4 regions of the Arthrobacter sp. R1-13 genome follow, and region 4 is predicted to be linked to each of the others. Evidence: riboswitches for the same ligand, from Rfam matches in the RefSeq annotation. Region 4 holds a riboswitch; each other region holds the start of a gene.
What was found. Region 4 has a riboswitch for thiamine pyrophosphate ahead of thiO (glycine oxidase ThiO). Riboswitches for the same ligand answer to the same signal wherever they lie in the genome.
Positions count from the first base shown of each region.

Region 1 (7,081 bases), 350 kb from region 4:
ACAGGATCCAGACGCGGAGAGAGGGGCCACGCAGATCAAGTACCTACTTATTGTGCCAGATCGACGGCGGGATTTCGACTTGACGCCCGCCCGGCCTTCATCAACCCGTTAGCGCCTACGATGCCCAGACGTACAGGCCGGTCCGATCGTTGTCGTCCACCCCGCTTGCCAGCTCTGCAATCCGCTGGACGTAGCCCTTGGCTTCATCAGCCCCGAAAGGCATGTCATCCTCCGCAGCCCACTGCTCGGCGACATGTTCAAGCACATCGCCTTCGCCTTCGGACTCGTAGCTGAGCAATTCGGCCAGGGCCCGGACCATAGCCGGCGGAACACCAAGAAGAGAGTCGCTTGCCACGTCCACCATTGCCAGTTCATAGTCCGCGCCCGCTGCGTGCACGGCCGCGCCTGCGAGGTCGCCCAACTGCTCGATTTCGAAGTCGCTGATTCCTGGGATGCGCACGGCATCACCGGTGGCCGGCCCGCCGCCGTCGAGCGCTCTGGCCCGCTTCAGCGCGCCGTCGTGGGTGGAAACAAAGATCTCGGTGAACCCCATGGAAATCATCCTCATTCCGTCGCTGCGAGGAAGGTCCTACGATGCGGATTTTGAGCCCCACCGTGGCCGTCCGAATCAGCCTAACGCAGAAGGCAGCCCAACCCGGAAGGCATGACGTCAGCGCACCGCCACTCGGATCCTGTTGCGCCACGGATCCTCAAAGCGGAGTTCCAGGCCGGTGTGGTGGGAAGGTACCCCGGCGACTTTCAGGCGGTCGGCGAGCGCCCCGACGTCGTCCCCTGCGGGAACTTCAATGAGAACTTCCCCCAGCCCCAGCGTGTCCTTGCGTGGTCCGGCGCCGCGGCTGTTCCAGACATTCATGGCCATGTGGTGGTGATAGCCACCGGCGGAGACAAAAAGGGCCTGACCGTGCCAGCCGGCGGTCTTTTCAAAGCCCAGCGTATCCACGTAGAAGTCCTGGGCCGTCTGGACGTCGCCTACCTGGAGGTGGACGTGCCCGACGCCGGCACCCGACTCCCGCTGTTCGGAGACTCTCTCTTCGGTCAGGTGGCGCTGCAGGTAGTGCTGAGGGGGAAGAGGCAAGCTGTCCATTACAACGTTCTTGCCATCCCATGACCACGCCTCACGGGGGCGGTCCCAGTAGAGTTCGATGCCGTTACCTTCGGGATCGTTGAAGTAGAAGGCTTCGCTCACCAGGTGATCGGCGCTTCCCGTGAACAACCGGGGCTCGTAGTGGGCTGCCGTTGCCACGGTGGCCGCAAGGGCCGGCTGGTCTTCGAACAACAAGGCTGTATGGAAGAGCCCTGCTTCGCCACGGGAAGGAACAGCCAGTCGGGGAGCTGCAGCAAGGTGGACCAGGGGCTGGCGGCGCCGGCCCAGGTAGAGCCCGCCATCCTGCTCCGCCACGATCTCCAGTCCGAGGGCGCGCTGGTAGTAATCGGTCATCAGCGTCAGGTCCCGTACCTTGAGCATCACTGTGCCCATGGTGAGGTCGGCGGGAAGCAGATCCTGGCTGCTCGTTTCCGTGGTCATAATTCACTCCTGGTTCGGGGGCCGCCCGGATCGGCGACCTGCACTCATAGAGTTAAATTACTTGAAGGTTCAATTTATTCCCTCATTGAGCATTTCCCCTTGTTAGCACTTCCCCTAACGAAGCACTTCCCCTCTGAGCACGATATGGCGGAGCGTCTTCAGGGTAGTCAGGGATTCGCGGGGGTCTTCGGCGCACACCAGCACATCGGCGCTGGCACCTTCGGTCAAGCCTTCGGCGTCCAGCCAGGAGCGTGCAGCCCAGGCCGCAGAGTCCAGTGCCGCAGCGGCAGGGAGCCCTGCGGCATTCAGGGCGAGGACTTCGTCCACGATCCGTCCGTGGGCTATGACTGTTCCCGCATCTGTGCCGGCAAGGATTCGCACTCCCGCTTCGAATGCCTCCAGGACGCGCTCATTGCGCCGTGCCCACAAGGACCGCATATGGGCGGCGTAGACCGGGAACTTCGCATCTGCCCGTTTGGCGATATCTGGAAAGGTTCCGATGTTGACCAGGGTGGGAACCAAGGCAACACCCTGCTCGATGAAGCGGGGGATGTGGCGCGGAAGGAGGCCGGTTCCGTGTTCGATGCAGTCAATCCCGGCGTCGAGCATGTCATCCAGCGTGTCCTCGGCAAAACAGTGGGCGGTGACCCGGGCACCCTCCTCGTGCGCCGCGAGAACGGCATCCTTCACCGCCCAGGACGGAAAACAAGGGGCGAGATCCCCGGCGTCGCGGTCTATCCAGTCCCCCACAAGTTTGATCCACCCATCACCCGCACGGGCCTGCTTCCTCACGGTTTCCGCCAGATCCCGGGGCTCCACCTCCAGGGCGAGGTTCTTCAGGTAGCGGCGCGTCCTGGCAACATGCCTGCCGGACCTGATGATCCGTGGCATGTCCCTGCGGTGCTGAAGCCATCTGGTATCGCTGGGGGAGCCGGCATCGCGGACCAGCAGGGTGCCGGCATTCCTGTCTTGCAGGGCCTGCGCCTCGGCCACATGGTCAGGCACTTCACCCTCCGGGCCCAGGCCGATGTGGCAATGGGCATCGGCGAGCCCTGGCATCACCCAGCCATCGAGGACGACGCCGGGGTTTCCTGCGGGACGACGAAAGGTCAGCTTCCCGTCTACTGCCCACATTCCGTGTCGCTCCAAGTCAGGTGATGTGAGCACCGTTCCGCTGAATTCAATTATTTTCGGCACGGACAAAAGCCTAACGGCGGACCACCGCAGGATGTTCCCTGGCATGGCGATGCTGCGGCGCCCCGGTTTGTGGGACGCCTCGGGTTGCAGGAGGCATCGGTGTGATAGCTTCATTTACGACCACACGGGTGCCCTTGCAGGGGCTGAGATCGGGCTGACGCAGCCTGCGACCGTTGAACCTGTCCGGGTAATGCCGGCGAAGGAAGTGAGTATTCCCTTGAGTACCCCAGAATCACAGCACAGCCCTGTCCAAATTCCCTCCGGCGAAACGCAGTCCCTGAAGTCACACTCCCTCACCTACGTCTCCGGCGAAGGAAACGGAATCAAGGTGCCGGTGACTGCAATCGCCTTGGAGGACTCCCCCAACGGCGATAGAAACGGTCCTTTCCACGTCTACCGCACGGCCGGTCCCGGCAGCGACCCGGTGGTCGGTCTCAGGCCGTTCCGTTCCGAATGGATAGAAGCCCGCGGGGACACAGAGCCGTACAGCGGACGGGAGCGCACCCTGCTCGACGACGGCCGCTCGGCTGTCCGTCGGGGAGCAGCCTCAGAGGAGTGGAAAGGAGCGCAGCCGGTGCCCCGCCGTGCCGTCGGCGGCAGGACGGTCACCCAGATGCACTACGCGCGTCAGGGAATGATCACCCCGGAAATGCGGTTTGTGGCTCTCCGCGAAAATTGCGATGTTGAGTTGGTCCGCAGCGAGCTGGCGGCAGGCCGGGCCATCATCCCGAACAATATTAACCACCCCGAGTCCGAGCCCATGATCATCGGCAAGGCCTTCTTGGTAAAGATCAACGCGAACATCGGAAACTCGGCCGTGACAAGCTCTATCGCCGAAGAGGTGGACAAGCTGCAGTGGGCTACCCAGTGGGGAGCCGACACAGTGATGGACCTCTCTACCGGCGATGACATCCACACCACCCGCGAGTGGATCATCCGCAACTCTCCCGTGCCCATCGGCACCGTCCCCATCTACCAGGCACTGGAGAAGGTCAATGGAGAAGCCAACGCCCTGACCTGGGAGATCTTCCGCGACACCGTCATTGAACAGTGCGAGCAGGGCGTGGACTACATGACCATCCACGCCGGCGTCCTGCTCCGCTACGTGCCGCTCACAGCCAACCGCGTCACAGGCATCGTGTCACGGGGCGGCTCCATCATGGCCGGCTGGTGCCTCGCCCACCACGAGGAGAACTTCCTTTACACCCACTTCGACGAGCTGTGCGATATTTTCGCGATGTACGACGTCGCGTTTTCGCTGGGTGACGGGTTACGGCCCGGTGCCACAGCAGACGCCAACGACGCCGCACAGTTCGCCGAGCTCGACACGCTTGCCGAGCTCACCCAGCGGGCCTGGGATTTTGATGTCCAGGTGATGGTGGAGGGTCCCGGCCACATCCCGTTCCACCTGGTGCGGGAGAACGTGGAGCGCCAGCAGGAGCTCTGCAAGGGCGCGCCGTTCTACACCCTGGGCCCGCTCGTCACCGATGTCGCCCCGGGGTATGACCACATTACGTCGGCTATTGGGGCCACCGAGATCGCCCGCTATGGCACCGCCATGCTCTGCTACGTCACCCCCAAGGAACACCTGGGCCTGCCGAACAAAGACGACGTGAAGACTGGTGTGATCACCTACAAGATCGCCGCCCACGCCGCAGACCTTGCGAAAGGGCATCCCGGAGCGCACGAGCGGGACGATGCACTTTCCAAGGCGCGGTTCGAATTCCGCTGGCGGGACCAGTTCGCACTCTCACTCGATCCGGTAACCGCCGAGGCTTTCCATGACGAAACACTCCCGGCCGAACCAGCCAAGACTGCCCATTTCTGCTCCATGTGCGGTCCCAAGTTCTGCTCCATGCGGATCAGCCAGGACATTCGGAACGAGTTCGGGTCTGCGGAGGCCCAGGCGCAGGTTGCAGAAATAGCTGCGTTGACGGCCGGCATGCGGGAGAAAAGCGAGGAATTCCTCGCCGCCGGCGGAAAGGTGTATCTGCCCGAATTGCTGGTGCCGGCAAATGATGGCACCAGGATCAGGAAGCCCGGGACTGCTGACGCCGGCTGACGTCAGCCAGGAATGACCGGATAATGCGGTCTCCCTCTACGGAATCGTGAGGCCGGTGCCCTCCCGCCGCAGTCCGGTGAAGGGCACCGGTTTCGCGCAGATAAGCAGCGATCTCCTCATAGAGCGGCTCCCACCCGCCAGTGAGGACCAGGGTTGGTACCCCCGGCACAATGTGGAGCGGCGCTTCCCACGGCGGAGCCTGGAGCCGGAGCCGCCTGGCGGCCTTGCGAGCCTCGGGGGTGGTTGGCCCGGGCGCTTCGGCCGAAAAAGCACGGCGGACGAATTCCCGCTGGAAGTCTTCGTCCCCAAGCTGGTGCCTGATGTCGAAGAGCGGCTCCATGAGGGACCTGTGGGCCGCGGTCGCGGGAAGTTCAGCCGTCAAGGAGAGGCAGGCGGGCTCCACCAGTGTCAGGGAGTACACCAGATCCGGGCGTTCCACTGCTGCCATCATTGCCGAGATGGCGCCCTGGGAATGCGCCACCACATGACCACCGGCGGCTCCGCGCCCCTCATCGCTCAACGCCCCCAGAATGATGGCAGTATCAGCGGCGAAGTCGGTCTCAAGTGGCTCCGACTGGGGGTCGAATCCGTACCGCCGCAGGAAGAGGGCATCATAGGCCAGTGCCATGCCGTGCTGTTTGGGCCAGGCAGCCGATCCAAAGCTGCCTGAGCCGTGGACGAACACTACCCGCTGCTTGAACATGACCCAACCCTAAGGCAAGGCCCGGGCAATGTGCCCGGGCGACATCGATGCCTTGGTTACTTACTTGTTTCCGCCGAGGAACTTATCGAAGCCCTTGGGCAGGTTCAGCTGGGCGGGATCGAAGTCGCCGCTCTGTTGGCCGAAGGCGGCACCGGTGGGAAGAGCTTTGGCAGCCTGCGAGCGCCGGGTCTCGGCGTCGCGCAGTTCCTGGGCCGCCTTGGCAGGGTTACCCGACCTTGCCTTCTTCTTCGGGGCGTTCTTCGCACCCTTGCGGGCTCCCCCACCGTTTCCTGCTCCGGGCATGCCGGGCATGCCGGGCATGCCGCCGCCCTGGGCCATCTTCTTCATCATCTTCTGGGCCTGGGCGAAGCGTTCAAGCAGTCCATTCACCTCAGAGACGTGCACACCGGAACCACGGGCAATACGCGCCCGGCGTGAGCCGTTGATGATTTTCGGCGCAACGCGTTCGTGGGGCGTCATGGACCGGACAATGGCTTCAACCCGGTCGATCTCCCGCTCGTCGAACTGCTCCAGCTGCTGGCGGATGTTTTGGGCGCCCGGCATCATCATGAGCATTTTCTTCATGGAACCCATGTTGCGGATCTGCTGCATCTGGGCCAGGAAATCGTCAAGGGTGAAGTCTTCCTGGTCGGCGAATTTCTTCGCCATCCGGGCAGCTTCGTCCTTGTCCCAGGACTTCTCGGCCTGCTCAATAAGGGTGAGGACGTCACCCATATCGAGGATGCGGGAGGCCATGCGGTCGGGGTGGAAGAGTTCGAAGTCATCCAGGCTTTCACCGGTGGACGCGAACATGACGGGCTTCCCCGTGACGGAGGCAATCGAGAGCGCAGCACCACCGCGGGCGTCGCCGTCGAGCTTGGAGAGCACAATGCCCGTGAAGTTCACACCTTCATCGAAGGCCAGCGCCGTGTTGACAGCGTCCTGGCCGATCATGGCGTCGACGACGAACAGCACTTCGTTGGGGACGATGGCCCGGCGGATGTTCCGTGCCTGATCCATCATGTCGGTGTCCACACCGAGACGTCCGGCGGTATCGACGATGACGACGTCATGCAGTTTCTGCCGCGCTTCCTCCACTCCTGCCTTGGCAACGGCAACAGGATCGCCGGCCGGGTGCTCAAGCTCGGAGGTGGCGCCGGGGTGCGGTGCGAAGACGGGAACACCCGCCCGCTTGCCCACCACCTGCAGCTGGGTCACGGCATTGGGCCGCTGGAGGTCGCAGGCAACGAGGATGGGACTGTGGCCCTGGGACTTCATCCATTTGGAGAGCTTGCCGGCGAGCGTCGTCTTTCCTGCACCCTGCAGACCCGCCAACATGATGATGGTGGGGCCGGTCTTGGCGAGGCGGATACGTCGGGTTTCACCGCCAAGGATCTCGACGAGTTCCTCATTGACGATCTTCACGATCTGCTGACTCGGGTTCAGGGCCCCTGAAACCTCAGCCCCCAGCGCGCGCTCGCGCACCCGTGCGGTGAATTCACGCACCACAGGTACGGCAACGTCGGCATCCAGGAGTGCACGACGTATTTCACGGACCGTGGCATCAACATCC
Region 1 covers NZ_CP096420.1:2,767,773-2,774,853, forward strand. Annotated here, with positions in the region: gene M1D88_RS12800 (hypothetical protein) at 116-553, opposite strand; gene M1D88_RS12805 (VOC family protein) at 671-1,546, opposite strand; gene M1D88_RS12810 (amidohydrolase family protein) at 1,661-2,743, opposite strand; TPP riboswitch at 2,858-2,965, shown strand; gene thiC (phosphomethylpyrimidine synthase ThiC) at 2,961-4,805, shown strand; gene M1D88_RS12820 (alpha/beta fold hydrolase) at 4,774-5,508, opposite strand; gene ffh (signal recognition particle protein) at 5,569-7,081, opposite strand, start outside.
Region 1: it holds a riboswitch for thiamine pyrophosphate, as region 4 does, so the genes downstream of both, thiC (phosphomethylpyrimidine synthase ThiC) here and thiO (glycine oxidase ThiO) in region 4, are expected to answer to the same signal.

Region 2 (7,081 bases), 1.1 Mb from region 4:
CCACAGGGTTAAGACGGAACTCGAACTGGGTGACTATGCCGAAGTTCCCGCCACCGCCCCGCACGCCCCAGAAGAGGTCGGCGTTCTGATCCTCGCTGGCCCTGACCAGTCCGCCTTCGGCGGTGACCACATCTACGGACAGAAGCTGATCAATCGTCAGCCCGTACTTGCGCATGACCCACCCGAGGCCGCCGCCCAGCGTGAGGCCCGCCACTCCGGTGTGGGTGACGATTCCCGAAGGAACAGCGAGACCGAACTCCTGCGTCTCGCGATCCAGCTCGCCAAGGAGTACGCCGGCTTGAACACGGGCCGTTCCGGCCTCGGGGTCCACTCGAATCCCTTTCATGGGACCGAGATCAATAAGCATGCCGTCGTCGCACACTGACAGCCCAGGGAAGCTATGACCGCCTCCCCGCACGGCGACCAGCAGGTCTTGCGAGCGGGCGAGCCGGAGGGCAGCGCGTATATCTGCGACACCGGTGCAGCGCGCTATGAGTGCGGGATAGCGATCAATCGATCCGTTCCACACCTTGCGATGGGCGTCGTAACCAACATCATCCGGCCGGAGGAGTTCACCCCGAAAGGATGTCTGTAGTTCATCGACAGCACCGCTGTCGATCTCCGTGCTCTCTGCCATAGCCTCACGGACCTCTCTTCTCTGAGCAGATTCCCACCGTTCGGACTAACTGACAAGAGGGAATCGGGGGACCAATCATCGGCTCAGGCGTGCTCCACCAGGGCCCTAAGGTTGGCTAGCGCCTTTTCGTCGTCTCGCTTGAACATCAGCGTCAGAAGGGGTATGGCGAACCGGGCCAGCCCGGTCACTTGGAAATCCACATTGCTGATGAGCCGACAGGTGTTGGCGCCGGTGGGCTCGACCAGATAGGAGGCGACTCCGGTCATCTTGCCCGAGGGAATCTCGAAGGCGACGAAGCGGCCGGGCTCGTATGCAATGAAGCGGTTACGGGCGACGACCTTCATCCCTGCGAATCGCCGCGTTAATTCATGCTCGGTGCCAACGCCGATAGGACCCAGCGTGATACGCCGTATCTCATCGATGCCGCTTTGCCATTGGGGAGCGTTCGTGTGGTCTGCAACGAAGTCGAAGACCTTTGAAGCCGGAGCCTGAAGCTCAATTCGCGATTCCAGTTGGAGCCTTCTCACGAGGTGTTCTCTCAGCGTCGGAGCCACGCCGTCGCGTGCGAGCTCATGAGGGCCGAAGTCATCGGACCGTTCAGTCCGTGACAGACCTGACAGGGCCATGGCAATGGAGAGGACGGTGCCGAGGACGGTCAGGGGAGTGGTTTTCATATCGGGGTGCCGGAAGGATGCCCGGACGCTGCGCTCACTCAGGTAGCCGTAGATGTACCCGAAGCCTAGCCATCCCAAGGCCCTCCCCACCCAGGGCCGCGGCTTGCCAAAGAGCATCAGGATGCCAATAGCTTGGGCCCCAAGGACCGGCCACGGCGCGGCCATCCCGCTGCCTAGGGCAGGGTTCCACATGTCCCGGGCGACGTTCTCGGGCTTCCCGCGCCCGGACGGAGTGTCATACGGCACCCGGTCACGGATCGCCTTCCGTGCGCCCGCAACGTGGACAAGCAGTTGCGCCATCGAAACCGCTGCGAGGATTTTCATGGTCCATCCCTTACATTGAACCGTGGCTGCAGGGTCAACGTAGCCCTCAGCGGGAAACGGGTCAATACCCCCAATCGGAACGGACAACCGGCACCTAGAGGCCCCGCCAGTCGGCAAGAGTCCTACGCCACCGATTGTGACATCGGCACAAAAATTTCAAGCACCGTCAGGTGTAAACTGGACAACGCCCACAAGGGCAGATTGATTACGACAGGGGAGCGCCGCCGTCGGGCATTACCGGGATTCCGGGAGTGCGATGGATGGGCGCTGAGAGTGCGGACAGCCGCAGACCCTCGAACCTGATCCGGTTAGTACCGGCGCAAGGGAGTCGAGTTCTCAGAGTGTCCGGCAGAAGCGGCGCAATCCGCGGTAGCCGGGGAGCACTTTCCCCTCCTGTTCCTCAGGAGGAAGACATGACTGGAATTTCTGCAAAGCAGACCCCCACTGCCAGCAAAAAGAGTTGGCGCGTTGTGGACATTGTGGTGGCGGCGCTGATTGCCGTCGCCGGAGGCGTGATCTTCTGGGCATGGTCCCAGGGCGCCAACGTTATTTCGGCTCCGCTTAATGCGGTTTACCCGCCCCTGACCGGGCTCTACGCAGGTGGCTGGATGATCCCCGCGGTGCTGGGGATGCTCATCATCCGTAAGCCGGGCGCGGCCCTCTTCTGCGAGACAGTGGCGGCAACGGGCGAGCTCCTCATGGGCTCGCAGTACGGCACCACCGTGCTGATTTCCGGCCTGCTGCAGGGCCTTGGCGCCGAACTGGTGTTCGCGGCGTTTGTGTACAAGAAGTTCAACCTTCCGGTCGCTTTGCTTGCCGGCGCCGGGGCGGGACTGTTCTGCGGCCTGAACGATTCGTTCGCGCCCTGGGGCTGGAACATCGCCTACGCAGCCGGCGACAAGGCAGCCTACATCCTGTTCACGGCAATCTCGGGTGCCGTCATTGCCGGGGCCCTGTCTTGGATCGCCACCCGTGGCCTCGCGAAGACCGGAGTTTTGAGCTCCTTCGCCTCCCGTAAGGCTGCGACGGAGCCCGTCTTCTCCTGATGACTCCGATTCGCGACGGCGGCGTCCGCCCTGCCGGGGTAACGGCACAAGGGTGGGCCTGGCGGCACGCCGGGAGGCCCAGCCCTGCCGTCCAAGGGCTTGATCTGGACATCCGCCCGGGGGAGCGGGTGCTCCTGCTCGGCCCCTCGGGTGCCGGTAAGTCCACGCTCCTGCACGCCCTCGCGGGGGTGCTCGGCGACACGAACGACGACGGCGAGGCCGGGGACTCCGACGAGTCCGGTTCGCTGCTCATTGACAGCCAGCCGCCACGTGCCCAGCGCGGGCGTGCCGGGCTAATGCAGCAGGATCCGGAAACGCAGGTGATCCTGTCCCGGCTCGGCGACGACGTCGCGTTCGGTGCCGAAAACCTTGCAGTACCCCGGGCGGAGATCTGGGCACGTGTGCATGAGGCGCTCGACGACGTCGGGCTGGGTCACTTGCCGTTGGACCACCCGACGTCCGCCCTGTCCGGCGGGCAAAAGCAGCGCCTGGCGCTCGCCGGCATCCTGGCCATGCGTCCCGGACTCATTCTGCTGGATGAGCCCACCGCCAACCTCGATCCAGCCGGGGTGCTGGAAGTCCGTGACGCCGTGAGCCGTTGTCTGGAGAAGACCGGCGCAACCCTGGTGGTGGTAGAGCACCGTGTTGCGGTGTGGAAAGACCTTGTGGACCGCATCGTGGTGCTGCAGCCGGGAGCTTCGAATGAGGGCGCGGTGCTCATTGACGGAACGCCTGACCGGGTCCTGGAGCAGGCAAAGGAGATGCTGATCAGGGCGGGCGTCTGGGTTCCCGGCCATATTCCGGCGACCCGCCCGCGGGGTTCAGTTGCTGCGTTGCCCCCCGGCAGCACCGGTACCGGCCAGCTGCTCCTCGCCGCGGAAGAGCTTGCGGTCTCGCGTGAACAGCCCCGGCGTCGCGGCTTCAAGACGCTTCCTCCCACACCCGTGCAAAGCGGGATATCGGCGCAGGTTCGCGCCGGCGAAGCTCTGACCGTCACGGGGCCTAACGGCTCGGGAAAGTCCACCTTTGCCCTCACGCTGGCCGGGCTGCTGAAGCCTGTGGCCGGAGCGGTATCTGCCACCCTTGAGCTCAGCGCCGGCGCAGGAATTGATCCATACAAGTGGAAGGCCGAACAGCTGATTTCCAGGATCGGCACGGTGTTCCAGGAACCTGAGCACCAGTTTGTCACCGGCAGAGTCTTGGACGAGCTCCTTTTCGGCCCCCGGCATCTGGGTCATGGCGAGGAACGCGTCGACGAACTCCTGGAGCGGCTCAGGCTCACTTCCCTCGTGGACGCCAACCCCTACACACTGTCCGGAGGCGAAAAGCGACGGCTCTCGGTGGCTACAGTACTGGCCGCCCACCCGCAGGTGCTGGTGCTGGATGAGCCCACTTTTGGCCAGGACGCCAACACCTGGGCCGAACTCGCCTCTTTCCTCTCCGAGCTCCTGGACGCCGGAGCCGCAGTGGTTTCCGTGACCCACGACCAGGAATTCTCCTCGGTCCTCGGCGGCACCGAACTCGCAATGGGGACTCCGGAAATGGTGGCATCATGAGGGAAGCCCTGACCCTCCGGGGTGAATCGCTCCTCAGCCGCGCCAACCCGCTGGCTAAGTTTGTCGCCGTCTTCCTCATCACGCTGGTCCTGGCGTTGTCCATCGACTGGGTCTCGGCGACTGTGGCGCTGGGCTTCGAGCTGCTGCTGTTCCCGTTGGCAGGACTGACTCCGTTGCTCCTGTGGCAGCGGGGCTGGCCTCTGATCATCGCCGCAGCCCTGGGCGGCTGGAGTACCGCCATCCTGGCTCCGGACACCGGAAGGATACTGCTCGACGTCGGCATCTGGTCCATCAGCGCAGGTTCCCTTGAACTGGGGCTGGGATTTATGCTCCGGGGGCTGGCAATTGCACTGCCGGCGGTGCTGCTTATGAGCTGCACCGACCCTACAGACCTTGCCGACGCCCTGGCCCAAAAAGCGAAACTGCCGCACCGCTTCGTCCTGGGAACTCTGGCTGCGATGCGCCTTGTAGGGCTTATGGCGGAGGAATGGCAAACCATCGGGATGGCCCGCCGCGCGCGTGGAGTAGGTTCCCGCGGCGCTCCCTCGCAGCGGCTCCGGGCCACGCTGGGCCAGAGTTTCGGGCTCCTGGTGCAGGCCATCCGGCGCGCTTCAAGGTTGGCGGTCACTATGGAGGCGCGTGGGTTCGGCGGAGCCCAGCGGACGTGGGCGCGTGAATCCACGTACAGCAGGCTGGACATCTGGGTGCTCGTGGGCGGAACGGTGATCGCTGCTGCCGCCGTGACTGCCGCGATCGGCGCAGGGACGTGGAACCTGGTCTGGGCGGCAACCGGTTAACGGTGCTGATGTAGCCCTCCCGAACGTTCTGGCTCCCAGGAACGGCCTCACAAGCGGCCCTCGCCAACACGAGCGGTCTGGAGCCGCAAAGACGGCCCGGGCAAGCAACGTTTATGCGGGGCGGGGCCGGTTGCGCCGGGAACCTGCACGGGGAGCCTCTTCTACCCAGTCTCGTATCGCACCAGACGGGTAAGAATGTGTCGTTACTCCCAAAACCAGCCGTTTCTCAGAGTTTGCAGCTCATAAATGATATATTTTTGATATGACTCAAGAGACTGCGGAATCTGTCGGCGCCATGCTTCGCGATGCCAGGACGGAAAAAGGCTGGACCCAGGGCCAGCTGGCCGCAGAGCTTGGAACAAGCCAGAGCGCCATCGCCCGGATGGAACAGGGCAAGCAGAATCTGAGCCTCAAGATGATCCAGCGGCTGGAAACCATCTTCGGCCACGCGATCGTCAAAGTGGGCCGGCCACAGATGACCCACCTCCGGGTGGAAGGCGGACTCACCCTGTCCGGCTCGGTGGACGTAAACAGCAGCAAGAACGCCGGAGTTGCGCTTCTCTGCGCCAGCCTGATCAACAGGGGGACCACTACTCTCCGCAGGCTGGCCAGGATCGAGGAAGTCAACAGGATCGTGGAGGTGCTCACCAGCATCGGCGTCGAATGCACCTGGCTCAACGCCACGGACCTGCAGATCTGCAGGCCGGCAGTTCTGGACCTGGGCTCGATGGACGCCGAAGCCGCCCGCCGCACACGCAGTGTGATCATGCTGCTGGGCCCCTTGCTGGATGAGTCGGCAGAGTATCGCCTCCCCTATGCCGGAGGGTGCGATCTGGGCACGCGTACCGTGGAACCGCACATGCAGGCACTGCGGCAATTCGGCCTTTCAGTTGAGGCAAGCGCAGGATTTTACGCAGTCCAGGCCCCGCTATCGGATGAGCAAGACCGCTCCTTTGTGCTCAGCGAACGCGGCGACACCGTCACCGAAAACGCCATCATGGCCTCAGCACACCGCCGCGGAACCACTGTCATCCGTAACGCCAGCCCCAACTACATGGTTCAGGACCTTTGCTTCTACCTGCAGATGCTGGGCGTGGAGATTGAGGGGGTGGGCACCACCACACTGAAGATCACCGGCCAGCCCTCTATAGACGCCGACGTCGAATATTTCCCGTCAGAAGACCCGATCGAGGCGATGAGCCTCATTACGGCCGGCATCGTAACCAATTCCGAGGTCACTGTCCGTCGGGTGCCCATCGAGTTCATGGAGATCGAACTGGCAACCCTCGAGCAGATGGGGCAGGAGCTGGAGGTGTCCGGCGAGTACTTTGCCCGCAACGGGCGCACACGGCTGGTTGATGTCACAACCAAGCCATCCGAGCTGCATGCTCCCCAGGACAAAATCCATCCCATGCCGTTCCCCGGCCTGAACATCGACAATCTGCCGTTCTTCGCCGTGATTGCCGGGAACGCCGAGGGGCAGACGATGATCCACGACTGGGTGTATGAGAACCGCGCCATCTACCTGACAGAACTGAACAAGCTCGGCGCTCAGGTACAGCTGCTGGATCCACACCGCATTTACGTTAACGGGCCCACTAAGTGGCGCGCTGCAGAAGTGGGCTGCCCGCCTGCGCTCCGTCCGGCGGCTTGCCTGCTGCTCGCGATGCTGGCTGCCCGGGGCGTTTCCGAGCTCCGCAACATCTACGTTATCGAGCGCGGCTATGAAGATCTCGCAGAACGCCTTAACACGCTTGGCGCCCGGATCGAGTACTTCCAGGACTAAGCCCTGCACTGAGCACTGACGCACAATGGATCTATGCGGACCTTTGGCGTGGAGGAAGAACTGCTCATTGTGGACCCTGACACGGGGGAGCCGCTGGCGTTGGCCGACGCGCTGCTGGCCGTCCGGCCCCCCACTGCCGACGACGACGCCCCGGATTCTGAGGGCGACAGGGGACTGACTGCCGAGCTCAAGCTGGAGCAGATTGAAACCCAGACCCTGCCCTGCCGGGACCATACGGAGCTCCTCCAGCAGATCCGGGAC
Region 2 covers NZ_CP096420.1:4,167,474-4,174,554, reverse strand. Annotated here, with positions in the region: gene M1D88_RS19370 (FAD-binding oxidoreductase) at 1-637, opposite strand, end outside; gene M1D88_RS19365 (SRPBCC family protein) at 721-1,635, opposite strand; TPP riboswitch at 1,838-1,979, shown strand; gene M1D88_RS19360 (ECF transporter S component) at 2,049-2,681, shown strand; gene M1D88_RS19355 (ABC transporter ATP-binding protein) at 2,681-4,237, shown strand; gene M1D88_RS19350 (energy-coupling factor transporter transmembrane component T family protein) at 4,234-5,034, shown strand; gene M1D88_RS19345 (UDP-N-acetylglucosamine 1-carboxyvinyltransferase) at 5,297-6,820, shown strand; gene M1D88_RS19340 (glutamate--cysteine ligase 2) at 6,854-7,081, shown strand, end outside.
Region 2: it holds a riboswitch for thiamine pyrophosphate, as region 4 does, so the genes downstream of both, M1D88_RS19360 (ECF transporter S component) here and thiO (glycine oxidase ThiO) in region 4, are expected to answer to the same signal.

Region 3 (7,081 bases), 450 kb from region 4:
GCCAGATCACGAAGATGAAGCCTGATGTCACGCCGGTCTGAAGGCCCAGCCAGTACCACCGGCCGAAAGTGGCCCCGGCGAGCAGTCCCACGCCCGTGGTGATAATGATGGCGAACGCCACGATCCCAATGAACATGTTGGGGAATCCGAAGACAGAGCTTTGCCACGTCTGCATGACCTGACCACAAGAGATCCAAGGGTTGACGTCGCAGACAGTGGTGTAGTTGGCGTCTTTGAGAGTTTCGAGTTTCTCGAGAACCAGGATTCCGGAGGCTATCCAGCCGATGATGCCCGTGGTGACCAGGAGCCAGGCGAACGGGCGGGCACGGGTCATCGGAGGCAACCCCTGCTCCTCGGGGCTTCCGGCGGAGTCGGCGAAACCCTGTGCAGGCGCAGCGCCGCCAGTGGTCTTGGAGATGCTGGGCATGAGCTTGATGCGTCCTTTGTGTTGAATGGTCCTTGCCCGATTGTAACGCCGGACTCTGGGTGCGGGGTGTGACGGCGGTGTACCGGTGTGATAGTCCACCCAGAGTCCTTGCACCGTTGCCCCTGTTGTGCGCGTCCCCGGTGAATCGACTTCCCATGTGAGAGAATGAACGTGGCTGGAAGACGAACCACATTCGGATTCCGGTCCGGTGACTTGTTTCCCAAGACCGCCAATGATGAGCAGGGCACGCCGGGGATCCTTCGATCACGGCCTATCCCGCAATGCCATTGGACGGCACCTGGTTGTGGCTGGTAGAACAACGGGTTTTCAGAACAATTTCGCCGGCTCTCCAGGGCTGCCGCACCCCACTGCCGGTGCGAACCTGAGGGTATTCAATTGACTTCTGTCAATGCCTGCGGGTTTTGACAATAAGTGCCCCAATGGGTGCCGAATGTGGCGGTACGTCAGGGGCAGGAGTATCGCCACATATGGATAAAGACCAAGTTGTAGCCGTTAACGTCGAAGCTGCGGAAGCACCCGAAGCGACAAAGAAGGCCACCCGGACCCGCCGCAAGGCCATCCCCAAGACCCAGGCCGTCACCGCAGAGGGCATCCCCATCGATCCCGACGCGACCCCCACGGACACGGGCGAAGCAGCGGCACCGGAAAAGGCTGCCCCCGCCAAACGGAGCCGTGCACGCAAACCTGTTGAGTCCGCCGTCGCCGAGGAAGCAGCCGTCGCTGGGGAAGCAGCTGCCGCCGACGAACCCGCAGTGACAGACCCTGCGCTGGAAGACGCCCCGAAGAAGAAGCCCGTACGTCGACGCGCCAGCCGCGCGAAAGCAGCTGTTGCCGAGGTGGAAGACGAAACCACCGAGACCGCTCCGGAGGCTGAAGAAGCACCAACTGACGCCGTCCAGTCTGCCGGTGCGGCTGTTACTGCTCCCGGACAGGAAACCGAAGCTGCCGAGGAACAACCGGAAGCCCAGGAAGCTGCGGACGATGAGCAGCCTAAAGCTGAGACCCCCGCGGTGGGCTCCCTCTTCCTGGAACCCGGCTCGGTAACCTCCATGATTTTCCAGGCACCCGATCTCAGTACAGTTGTCAGGCCTGTCCCGGCACCTGTTGTCGAGGATGACGATGAAACCGAGAACACCTCTGACGAGGGCGAGCTGGACGAATCCGGCAACCGTCGCCGTCGCCGCAGCCGCGGCCGCCGTGGCCGCAGCCGCGGAACCGAGCGTGAAGCCGGAGACGAGACAGAGGACACCGACGGTGACGCCGGTGAAGCGGAAGCTGATGAGCAGGGAACTGCAGGTTTGGGCGACGGCGTCACCTCGCGCCGCCGTCGTCGTCGCCGCCGTGGTGACCAGGACATCGAACTTACCGGCGGGGGAGACGACGATCCTCCCAACACCGTAACGAGGGTCCGCGCACCCCGGGCCGTCACCGAGGCGCCGGTGAGCAACCGCGTCACCAGCGTCAAAGGTTCTACCCGCCTTGAGGCGAAGAAGCAGCGCCGGCGCGAGTCGCGCGACACGGGCCGTCGTCGCACGGTCATCACTGAAGCTGAATTCCTGGCACGCCGTGAATCAGTTGACCGGCAGATGATCGTCCGCCAGCGCGATGACAGAATTCAGATCGCCGTTCTCGAAGACGGCGTCCTGGCCGAGCACTTCGTGTCAAAGACCCAGCAGGATTCACTGATCGGCAACGTCTACCTGGGCAAGGTCCAGAACGTGTTGCCGTCCATGGAGGCTGCCTTCGTCGACATTGGCCGCGGCCGTAATGCCGTGCTGTACGCCGGCGAGGTCAACTGGGATGTGGCCAGCCTGGAAGGCAAGCAGCGCCGCATTGAGAACGCCCTTAAATCAGGCGACTCCGTGTTGGTCCAGGTCACCAAGGACCCCGTAGGGCACAAGGGCGCACGCCTGACCAGCCAGATTTCCCTTCCCGGACGCTACCTGGTCTACGTGCCTGGCGGCTCCATGACCGGAATCTCCCGCAAGCTTCCCGACGTCGAACGGAACCGGCTCAAGCGAATCCTCAAGGACCGCCTGCCCGAAGATGCGGGCGTCATCGTCCGTACCGCTGCCGAGGGGGCTTCCGAAGAGGAGCTGACCCACGACATCAACCGCCTTCGGGCGCAGTGGGAAGGCATCGAAAGCCAGGCGACCTCCACGAAGGTCCTGGCACCGGAACTGCTTTACGGGGAACCGGACCTCACCATCAAGGTTGTCCGCGACGTCTTCAACGAGGACTTCTCCAAGCTGATCGTCTCCGGCGAGGAAGCCTGGGACACCATCGAGGCCTACGTGACCTACGTGGCTCCGGACCTCGTTGGCCGCCTGGAAAAGTGGACCAAGGACCAGGACATCTTCTCGGCCTGGCGCATCGATGAGCAGATCCACAAGGCACTGGACCGCAAGGTATTCCTGCCGTCAGGCGGCTCCCTGGTGATCGACCGTACCGAGGCGATGACGGTAGTCGACGTCAACACGGGCAAGTTCACGGGGAGCGGCGGAAACCTCGAAGAGACCGTCACCAAGAACAACCTGGAAGCCGCCGAGGAAGTAGTGCGCCAACTGCGCCTGCGGGACATCGGCGGCATCATCGTGATCGACTTCATCGACATGGTCCTGGAGTCCAACAGGGATCTGGTGCTCCGCCGGATGGTCGAGTGCCTGGGCCGGGACCGGACCAAGCACCAGGTGGCTGAAGTTACCTCCCTCGGCCTGGTCCAGATGACACGCAAGCGTATGGGCACAGGCCTCCTGGAGGTCTTCGGCGAGCAATGCGAACATTGCGCCGGCCGCGGCGTGGTCACCCACGACGAGCCAGTGGAGCACCGCAGGGCCAACACCGTCGCCGCGGAGCACTACGTGCCGCGCGCCGAAGTGCAGCCCGCTGCGCGGACTGAGCGCAAGCGGCGTCGCGGCAAGGGCGGGCAGGCCCTGGGAGAGCCGCTGACGCTTCCGGCACCCGTTCACGCCGAACCCACCGACGCCGAGCGTCATGCCAAGGCTGAAGCAACCCGGGCAGCGTTGGCCAACATTGCCGCCGCAGCCCACGCCGCCCACCTTCATGACGACGACGTTCAGGCCGCCCGGGCCAGCGCAACCGGGGCGGAACGGGAAGCTGTCCGGTCAGAACCCGCTGCCCAGGCACCGTCCCGCTCCCGTGAAACCTCACGCCCGCAGGCCACAGAGCCAGTTCAGGCAGGTTCCGACGCCGGGCGCACCGGCCAGGGCGACGACACGTCAGGCGGACGTCCCGCTACTGTCCTTACTTTCGGTGGTGAACGAGTGGTTCTTCCGTTCGTGGACCACGCTGGTGAAGCGTCAACGGGGACACCGGAGTTGACCCTGGACCTGCTGGCCGAGGCCTTCGCCCACCTGGGTGAACAGAGCGATCAGCCACAGGAGACTGAGGAAACCCGGAAGCCTGCCGCCGCGCCGGTCACTGCCCCCGGGGTCCACGCCGCTCCGATAGCAGCAGGATCCTCCTCAAGGCGCGGACGCCGTAACCGCAGCGCCAGCCGTGCGCAGGGAGCTGCGAACGAGACCGCCGTCGAGCAGAACCAGGATGCGCCTGCCGCCACAGGTTCCACTCACGCGGCCAAGGCCCCGGCAGCGCCGGCCAAGCCTGCCACCACTGCAAGCGAGCCCATCATCCTGGGTGTGGGAGTGCCTGCCTCAGAGTTGTGAGGTGAGTTGTCCCAAGGGGAACTGCAGCCAGTAGGCGACAGTCAATGGCTGAAGCCCGGACCGGATTATCCCGGTCCGGGCTTCGGCTGTTTAACACTCACCCACACCCGCTAGGCTGGGATCCTGACACGGGGTGCCGCGCAAAGGGCCGGCTGAGATCCACACCCGTTGAACCTGTCCGGTTAGCACCGGCGAAGGGATGTCTCCTTTGTCCTCAACGTTTTTGCCGTCACCTGCGGCTGCCGATTCCGCCAGCGCAGTTCTCCGCACTATTCCCCGGGTACTGGCGATAGCCGGCTCTGATCCTTCCGGCGGCGCTGGGATACAGGCAGACCTCAAGAGCATCGCCGCCAATGGCGGCTACGCGATGGCCGTCGTAACGGCCCTTACGGCGCAGAACACCCAAGGCGTCCGTGCCGTCCACGTGCCGCCCGCCTCCTTTCTGGCCGAACAGTTGGAGGCCATCAGCGACGATATCGTCGTGGACGCCGTGAAAATCGGGATGCTCGGAGACGCGGACGTCATTGGCGTGGTCAGGGCCTGGCTCACGAAGGTCCGTCCCGGCGTCGTCGTCCTGGATCCTGTCATGGTGGCCACCAGCGGGGACCGGCTGCTGCAGGAATCCGCCGAAACAGCACTCCGGGCGCTGCTGCCGCTGGCTGATTTGCTCACGCCGAACCTCCCCGAGCTGGCCATGCTGCTTCAGGAGCCCCTGGCGAAGGACTGGAAAGCGGCACTCGAGCAGGGCAAACGCCTTGCAGCCGTCACCGGCGCCACGGTATTGGTAAAGGGCGGGCATCTCGACGGCGGGGAGTGCCCCGATGCCCTCGTGAGTGTTTCGGCTGGGTTTCAGGCGAAGGTGGTGGTGGTTCCGGGCGAGCGTGTGCCCACGCGAAACAGCCACGGTACTGGATGTTCACTTTCATCAGCTTTGGCGACAAGCCAGGCGCGGCTGGGAAACTGGGAAGAGGCCCTGCGGGAGGTCAAGCCCTGGCTGCGCGGAGCCCTGGAGGGATCAGACATCCTGGAAGTGGGCAGGGGAGCCGGCCCTGTTCATCACTTTCACCAGTTTCCGGCCATGCCCGTAACGGAGCCCAAAGGACAGACAGAAGTGCAGTCCGGAAGAGTCTTCATGGAGGAACTGCGCGAGAGCGCCGATCATCATTTGGCGTCCATCTACCGCCTCGAGTTCATCCGTGGCCTGGTTGAAGGCTCACTGCCTGAACAGCAGTTCGCTTACTACCTCAGCCAGGACGCGATCTACCTGAATGGATACTCAAGGGTGCTCTCAAGGGCCTCCGCAATGGCTCCCACCGAAGAGGAACAATTGTTCTGGGCGCGGTCCGCACAGCAGTGTCTGGAAGTCGAATCCGAGCTCCACCGCAATTGGCTCAGCACCCGCCCTGTTCAATCTGAGCTGGGACCAGTGACAAAGTCGTACGTGGACCACCTCCTTGCCAGCTCTCTGGCGGGAAGCTACGGAGTGCTTGTTGCTGCTGCTTTGCCATGCTTCTGGCTCTATGCAGAAGTAGGGGCCACCCTTCACTTGGAATTCCAGGCCAACGGAGCTCCGGCGGAACATGCCTACGCCGACTGGCTACGGACGTACGCGGACGAGGATTTTGCCGCCGCCACGCGTCAGGCCATCGGGTTTACGGAACGCGCTGCTCTCGCAGGTTCCGAAGCCGAGCGCCGAGCCATGGCGGTGGCGTTCGGGCAGTCCTCCCGCTACGAGGTGGAATTCTTTGACGCGCCGCGCCTGCACGCATGAACGTGAAGCGGGCGGAGAGCCTGTAAGATCATGGGGCAAGGTTCGGGAAGTCGTGAGGTAAGCCCATGTGGCCCCTATCACGTACTCAGCCCCGGAACCAGCCTCATTTGCGACCGAAGGCAAAATTAGCGTAAACTAGATCTTCGGTGCTTACGCCAACACTTGGGTTTTGACCTCGGGAACGGGCCACTTAGAAAACGGGTGGACATTGTTTCCGGGCTAGCTCACGGATTTCCTTGAGGAATCCACGGCGTTGAGGCACAGCGTGAGCCAGGCCAAACAACCGGACCCAGGTTCCGCACGCAAATTTAGTAAGAAACGTCGAGAGAAGTGAGTTCCCAAGTGGTGTACGCGATTGTCCGCGCAGGCGGCCGCCAAGAGAAGGTTTCCGTTGGAGACTTCGTTACCCTGAACCGCGTCACCGGTGGAGCCGGCAGCACCATTCAGCTGCCCGCACTGCTCCTGGTAGACGGTGACAAGATCACGTCCGCAGCTGCGGACCTGGCTAAGGTAACGGTTACGGCTGAAATCCTTCAGGACCTCCGTGGTCCGAAGATTGTCATCCAGAAGTTCAAGAACAAGACCGGCTACAAGAAGCGCCAGGGTCACCGTCAGGAATTGACCAAGGTCAAGATCACCGGTATCAAGTAGCCACTGGTTACTGTTCAGGTTTTCAGCAGATTCCCCAGAATTTAGAGGCAGGCATTTCAAATGGCACATAAAAAAGGCGCGAGCTCCACTCGCAACGGTCGTGACTCGAACGCACAGTACCTTGGCGTCAAGCGCTTCGGTGGCCAGGTCGTTTCGGCTGGCGAAATCATCGTCCGCCAGCGTGGCACCCACTTCCACCCGGGCGCCGGCGTAGGACGCGGCGGCGACGACACCCTGTTCGCACTGCAGGCAGGCGCTGTTGAATTCGGCACCCGCCGCGGCCGTCGGGTCGTGAACATCGTTACTGCTGCAGCTGCAGAGTAACAAATAGTTTTTGAACCGGTGGAGCGGGCCATATGGTCCGCTCCACCGGTGTTTTAACCGCATTACAATCATCTTGGGCATCTTTCGGACGTCCGGAAATCAGCACTGAGGAGATCCACGTGGCGAGCTTTGTAGACCGGGTAGTACTGCACGTATCCGGCGGTACCGGCGGCCATGGCTGTGTTTCCGTTCACCGTGAAA
Region 3 covers NZ_CP096420.1:2,668,115-2,675,195, reverse strand. Annotated here, with positions in the region: gene M1D88_RS12290 (vitamin K epoxide reductase family protein) at 1-427, opposite strand, end outside; gene M1D88_RS12285 (Rne/Rng family ribonuclease) at 916-4,134, shown strand; TPP riboswitch at 4,254-4,351, shown strand; gene M1D88_RS12280 (bifunctional hydroxymethylpyrimidine kinase/phosphomethylpyrimidine kinase) at 4,334-5,905, shown strand; gene rplU (50S ribosomal protein L21) at 6,248-6,556, shown strand; gene rpmA (50S ribosomal protein L27) at 6,617-6,880, shown strand; gene obgE (GTPase ObgE) at 7,000-7,081, shown strand, end outside.
Region 3: it holds a riboswitch for thiamine pyrophosphate, as region 4 does, so the genes downstream of both, M1D88_RS12280 (bifunctional hydroxymethylpyrimidine kinase/phosphomethylpyrimidine kinase) here and thiO (glycine oxidase ThiO) in region 4, are expected to answer to the same signal.

Region 4 (7,081 bases):
CCGCTGCCACTGTCGCGGCCGCCGGAGCGGCTGTTCTTCTTGCCGGTTTCGCCCAGATCCTCGAGGACCTCGGCATCGACACCGGCCAGGGTCCGCTTGCTGCGGGGCAACCTTCCCTTGGTGCCCTCGGGGATGTCGAGTTCCTCGAACAGGTGAGGCGAGGACGAGTAGGTTTCCACCGGCTCCGGAACGCTTAAGCCGAGGGCCTTATTTATCAGGCCCCAACGCGGCATGTCATCCCAGTCGACAAACGTCACGGCGGTGCCCTTGTTGCCGGCGCGGCCCGTGCGTCCAACGCGGTGCAGGTAGATCTTCTCGTCTTCAACACACTGGTAGTTGATGACGTGGGTGACGTCGTCGACGTCGATGCCGCGGGCGGCGACGTCGGTGGCGACAAGGACATCTATCTTGTTGTTACGGAAAGCCCGAAGCGCCTGCTCGCGGGCCCCCTGCCCGAGGTCGCCGTGAATCGCGGCGGCCGCGAAGCCGCGGTCCACCAGTTCCTCGGCGACCTTCGCGGCGGTGCGCTTGGTCTTGGTGAAGATGATGGTACGGCCACGGCCGCGGGCCTGCAGTATGCGGGCGACGACCTCAATCTTGTCCATGCTGTGGGCGCGGTAGATCAACTGGCGGATATCGCGCTTGGTCAGGCCCTCATCTTCGGGGTCTGCAGCGCGGATGTGGGTGGGCTGAGTCATGTAGCGGCGGGCCATGGCAATGACTGGACCGGGCATGGTTGCCGAGAACAGGAGCGTTTGCCGCACTGCCGGCGTTCCTGCGATGAGGGTCTCAACGTCCGGCAGGAAGCCCAGGTCAAGCATCTCGTCAGCCTCGTCGAGGATTACCATCTTGACGTTTTTGAGGCTGAGGTGCTTCTGCTTGTAAAGGTCGATCAGGCGACCAGGCGTTCCCACAACAACCTCGACGCCCTTCTGCAGAGCGTCAACCTGGGGCTCATAAGCGCGGCCGCCATAAATGGTGACGATGCGGGCGTTCCGCTTGCGGGAGGCGTTTTGGAGGTCATTGGCCACCTGGACGGCGAGTTCGCGCGTCGGAACGATCACCAATGCCTGCGGGGCACCGGGAACGGCTAGCTTGTCGAAGCCGGGATCGTCCCTTCCCACAACGCGCTGCAGGGCAGGAATGCCGAAGCCCAGGGTTTTGCCCGTACCCGTCTTGGCCTGGCCGATGATGTCGTGGCCGGAAAGGGCCACCGGGAGCGTCATGGCCTGGATAGGGAACGGATGGGTAATCCCGGCGTCGGCGAGGGATTCGACGATGTCGGCCCGGACGTTGAAGTCGGCGAAAGACTTTTCCTCGATCTCGTGCGGTTTTTCGTCCGAGATGATGGTTTCTTCAGGCTCGATCGATTCCGTTCCGGTGTCGTCGGTCAGAAGTTGGTGCGTGTGCAATTCACTCACAGTGGAGTTTCCTTATTCATTTGGGCTTAGGCGCTGCCTGCTCAACGGGGCGGTTTGATAGGCCGTTCCGGAGCACGCTCGGGCGCGCTAGCAAATCCAGTGGAAGCCGATCGCGGGCTATCTATGCTGGCACTGGTGACCAACTGGTGTGTCTCAAGATCGCGTAGGGGCGGGCTTGTTGATTCTTTAAAAGGAAGGAAATCAACGACCGGGCATCCATTACTACACCTTCAGTCTAGCTGTTGACACGAAAAGCACTGGACGCGACCCGATTTGGGTCAGTCCACGAGCTCGAGCAAGACCTCCGGGGCCGAGATGTCGCAGGCCACCAGCCGGACCCTGACGTTGGTGCCGGGTTCGAGCTCTCCCGTACACCTGGCCGTGACCGCAGGTTCTGCAATCTGCACAATCCCGGAAGGTCCGGACCCGTTCAGGCTGCCGTTGCCATTGTTGCCGTTGCCGTTGCTGCCGCCGTTGCCGCCATTACCGTTGAGTTTGCCTTGCCGGGATCCGGAGATCACAACTGCTTCGAATTCCTGGCCGATGTGGTTGACCAGGAGCGCGGCTTCAACGGTGTTCAGGGCGAGGCGTTCCATCCTGCCGGCGAGCTGGTCGGAAGCGGCCATGATGGCTGGCAGCGACGGAAGGGCCTCGCGTGCCCAGCGGGGGACGTCACAGCCGTTGCTCAGTGCTTCACAGATGACCAGGACGAAGCGGTCCACGAGCCTGCGCAGCGGTGCTGTGGTGTGCGCATAACTGGCACCGATGGCCGATTGAATGGCGTTCTCCGGGACCGTTCCATCAAACGGGGTGTAGTTTGCTCCCCGGAACAACATCCCCGCCGAGTGCAGGATGGCCAGTTGCTTAGGATCCCGGGGATCGAGGGTGCGCAGGTATTCCCCGTAACTGAATTGACCATCCCAGGGCTTGCCAAGGGCCTGCGTCTGAGTTCGGAAATTATCGAGGGACCGCTCGTCGGGAGTGGGCATGGTCCGGAGAATGCCCACCTTGCCGTTCAGCATGAGTTTTGCGGCTGCCATGCCTGTCATCAGGGAAATCTGGGCGTTCCAGTCCTCAACCGGAAGCTGGGGTGTTGCAATGATCCGGTAGCCGCCGTCCGGAAGCTGTTGGATTTCCTGTTCGGGCATGTTCAGGCTTGCACCCTCTCTGCCCCGCTCCAGCTCGACCCGCTTGATCCCCACTTCCTTGAGCAGCTGCAACACGAGTGGCGCGGTTCCTGCATCAAGCTGTGTCTGGGCCTGCCTGTAGCTGAGCTTCGCCCGGCTCCGGACCGTCGCCCGGCGCACGGCAACCTTTGACACTTCTGCCGCCCGGTCGAGATCGAATTCCCAAACGAACGCCGAGCACAGCTGACCTTCCAACAGGCTGCCGGCCTGCTCGCTGATCACTTCGGGATGCAACGGGATGCGACCGTCGGGCGCGTAGAACGTCTGCCCCCGCCGTCGGGTTTCGGCGTCCAAAGGGCCGCCCGGCTCCACAAAGGAGGGCACGTCGGCGATGGCGTAGTAGACCTTGTAACCGTCACCGGCCCTGTCTATAAAAACAGCCTGGTCAAGGTCGGTGGAGGACGCCGGGTCAATGGTGATGAACTCGATGGCCGTGAGATCCAGGTCCGGAAGGCGGTGGTCCGCAACGGCCTTTTCAGCTTCTTTGAGGGCCTCGTCCGGGAAGGCGCCGGGCAGCTCCAGGCGGGTGCGCAGAGCACTGAGCGCCGCGGCCAGCTGGTTGCTCTGAGCGTGAACACTGGGAGCCAGACGATGATGTGACACGAAAATCAGGTTAGCCCGATTTGCGCCATTAGTCTTGGATCATGAGCACTTCCCCCACAGACAACGCTCGCCGGGACCGTTTCCTTGCGGACCTCCTGGGAGTCATGGCCTATGGGGAGCTTTCCGCCTTTGAGAGATACTCTGCGGACGCCCGTTACTCGCCCACCCTCCATGACCGGGCCGTTATGGGCAGGATCGCTGTGCTGGAATTCCAGCACTATGAACTGGTAAGTGCCAGGCTTGCAGGGTTGGGTGTTGATGCCGAGGAAGCCATGCTGCCATTCCAGCCCGCCATCGACCATTTCCACGATCGTACGCGCCCGGCGGACTGGTACGAGTCCCTGATGAAGGCGTACGTGATTGACACTGTTTCGGCTGATTTCTACCGTGCGGTGTCCGAGTACGTCGAGCCGGAAAGCAGGCAGCTGATCCGGCAGGTCCAGTCAGCCGAGGATGTCACGGAGATTCTTCGTGTACGGCTCAAGAAAGCGTTGTCCGATGATCCCAGGTTGGCGTCGAGGCTGGCCTTGTGGGGGAGGCGGTTGCTGGGGGAGGCTCTCACCCAGGCGCAGCGGGTGGGCTTCGAGCGTGCTTTCCTGTCGGGCCTCATAGCCAGCCAAGGTAATGACCCACCCGGGTCAGACTCAGGAGTGGGAATCGTCCGGGACGACGCCGAGGCCAAACTCATGGTTGCTGATTTGATGAAGGAGCTGGCGGGGAACCACTCCCGGCGCATGACCCAATTGGGCCTGACAGGCTAGCCAATCGGCTTCGGATGGTGAGACAGCTCGGTTGATCAGACCGTAAAGCCCGGGTCAGGCTCCGGCGTCGAGCACTTGCAGGATGGCCTTGGCTGCGGCCGCAGGATCGTCTGCCTCTGTAATGGCCCGGACCACCACTACACGCGAGGCGCCGGCGGCCACCACCTGCTCCACATTGGCGAGGTCGATGCCGCCGATTGCGAACCAGGGCAGGAGTATGCCGTCGACAGTCATTCGGTCTGCCGCCCTGATGGCGTCAGCCGCATAAGTGACGAGTTCAAGCCCGACGGCGGTCCGTCCGGGTTTAGTGGGAGTGGACCAGACCGGCCCGACACAGAAGTAATCCAGGCCGCTTCGCCCCGGTGATGCGGCAATAGCGGCATCAACCTCCCCCGGGGTATGAGTGGAAAGGCCGATCACTGTTTCACTGCCGACGAACGTCCTTGCCGAGTGCAGCGGGAGGTCCTTCTGGCCAAGGTGCAAGACGGGAGCGCCGGACAGGGACGCGATGTCTGCCCTGTCATTGACCGCCCACAGCCGCCCATGCCGCTGGGCCGCGGCCTGCAGGACTTCCAGCAGCTCCAGTTCCTCCGCAGCCTCCAGTTGCTTGTCCCGCAACTGGATGATGTCAACGCCCCCTGCGTAGGCGGCGTCGATGAAGTCCTCAAAGTCCCCCCGGCCCTGGCGGGAGTCGGTGCAGAGGTAGAGGCGGGCGGTGGTGTGGACGGCAGGCTCGGTCATGGCACCAGCCTAGTTCCTCTAAACTGGGGGAGTACCGCGGGAGCCCGCAGCAGCTGTCATAAACTGCCGGGCTGAGAGGGCGTCAGAGCCGACCGCTTGACCTGATCCGGTTAGTACCGGCGTAGGGAAGGAATCCAGTGCTCTCCCACTCAGCACTCTCTCCATCATCCAGCCACACAACGTCCACCGGCCCAATGCACGAGCCCGTCTCCGGCACGGATATCAGCGTGGATGTGGCAGTCATTGGCGGCGGAGTGGTGGGCCATGCCATCGCCTGGGAAGCTGCACTGAGTGGGCGCTCCGTGGTCCTGATTGACGATGCCCCCGGTACCGGCGCGAGCTGGGCCGCCGCCGGGATGCTGGCCCCGGTAACTGAATTGCACTACCAGGAGGAAGACCTGCTGGAACTCATGCTCGAGGCCTCAGCCCTCTGGCCTGCGTTCGCAGCCGGACTTGCCCCTGCCATCGACAGCCGTGTCAACGGACCCTCTGAAGCGGAGGCATCTGGTACCGGATACCTCACCACACCCACGCTCGTCATCGGCGCTGATGCTGCAGACCGCCGGGCGCTCGAGGATCTGAGGCGGGTGCAGGCAGCGAACGGGCTCACAGTGGAGCCACTGACAGTTCGTGAAGCACGCTCCATTGAGCCGCTGCTCAGTCCCGCCGTCTCCGGTGCCTACCGGATCGCCGCCGATCATCAGGTGGACCCTCGAAGGCTCCTTGCCCGGATCGCCGAAGCTCTGGCCGATCCCCAGCGTTCCGGGGGAACCTGCGAAATGCTCCCGGCGAGGGCCGCCGGCCTGCGATGGGATGGTGACCGCGTAGCCGGCGTCGTCCTGGACAACGGAAGAGCCATCCATGCCGGCGAGACTGTCCTGGCCAGCGGACTTGGAACAGGAAAACTGGACGGCCTTCCGCCGGGACTCGATCTTCCCTTGCGGCCTGTCTACGGGGATATCATCCGGCTCCGCGTCCCGGGCCACCTCCAGCCGCTCCTGACCTCAACGGTCCGGGGGATGGTTCATGGCGTGCCGGTGTACATCGTTCCAAGGGACGACGGGACTGTGGTGATCGGAGCCACGCAACGGGAAGCAGCCCTGGAAGCAGGTGCAGCAGAGGCAGCGGTCTCCGCCGGAGGTATTTACCAGTTGTTGCGCGACGCGCAGGTACTTCTCCCCGCAGTGGCCGAACTGGAGCTGCTTGAATGCACCGCCCGCGGCCGGCCCGGCACCCCTGACAATGCGCCGCTGCTGGGCAGGGTACGGGACCGCACAGGTGACGCTGACCTCTTGGGCCTCATTGTGGCGACAGGATTCTTCCGCCATGGCATACTTCTGGCTCCGGCGGCCGCATCAATCTGCCTGCAGCTGATGGAGGGCCGGTCTGATTCCCGGTGGGCAGTTTTCGAACCCGGACGATTCTCCCCAGGCTCCTCCGCCGGTCATGTCCGGCGTCACCCCGATCCGGCAACAGCCGGTACCTCTCCGCAGTAAGGAACAGCATGAACATCACCCTCAATGGCGCGGAGCGTGCCATCGACGACGGCGCCTCGGTCACCACGCTGGTAGCCCTGGTTACAGGTAAGAGCCTTGGCCCCGACGGCCAGGCAGCTGACGGTCAGAAACTTGGCGTTGCAGTTGCCCGCAACTCCGAAGTGGTTCCGCGGAGCCGCTGGTCACTGACGGCGCTCGCTGACGGCGACGACGTCGAACTGGTCACCGCAGTACAGGGAGGCTAGGCAAATGCATGAAGGCCCTACTCCAACAGGAAACGCAGGAAACATGATGGTAGCCACCACTTCCGGTCCGGCATACAAGGCGACCGACGAGCTGACCATAGACGGGGTCGATTTCAGTTCAAGGCTCATCATGGGAACCGGTGGGGCTCCAAGCCTTGACGGGCTCGGCGCCGCGCTGCTGGCCTCCGGGACGGAACTGACAACAGTTGCAATGCGCCGGTACTCACCGGCGCAAACGGGTTCCCTCTTCCAGCTCCTCGTGGAGCACAACATCCGGGTGCTGCCGAACACAGCGGGCTGCTTCACCGCCAGGGACGCAGTCATGACCGCCGAACTGGCCCGTGAGGCGCTTGAGACGGACTGGGTCAAACTGGAGGTCATCGCCGACGAACATACCCTCCTGCCCGACGCCGTGGAACTGGTCGAAGCGACCGAGCAGCTGGTTAACCGGGGATTCAAAGTATTTGCCTATACCAATGACGACCCCGTGCTGGCATTGCGCCTGGAAAACCTCGGTGCCGTCGCCGTGATGCCTTTGGGCTCGCCCATCGGGACCGGCCTGGGCATCCTGAACCCCCACAATATAGAGCTGATCGTTGCCAGGGCCTCTGTCCCGGTAGTGCTCGA
Region 4 covers NZ_CP096420.1:3,113,435-3,120,515, reverse strand. Annotated here, with positions in the region: gene M1D88_RS14390 (DEAD/DEAH box helicase) at 1-1,421, opposite strand, end outside; gene M1D88_RS14385 (RNB domain-containing ribonuclease) at 1,700-3,211, opposite strand; gene M1D88_RS14380 (ferritin-like fold-containing protein) at 3,253-3,972, shown strand; gene thiE (thiamine phosphate synthase) at 4,027-4,713, opposite strand; TPP riboswitch at 4,740-4,859, shown strand; gene thiO (glycine oxidase ThiO) at 4,908-6,209, shown strand; gene thiS (sulfur carrier protein ThiS) at 6,218-6,454, shown strand; gene M1D88_RS14360 (thiazole synthase) at 6,498-7,081, shown strand, end outside.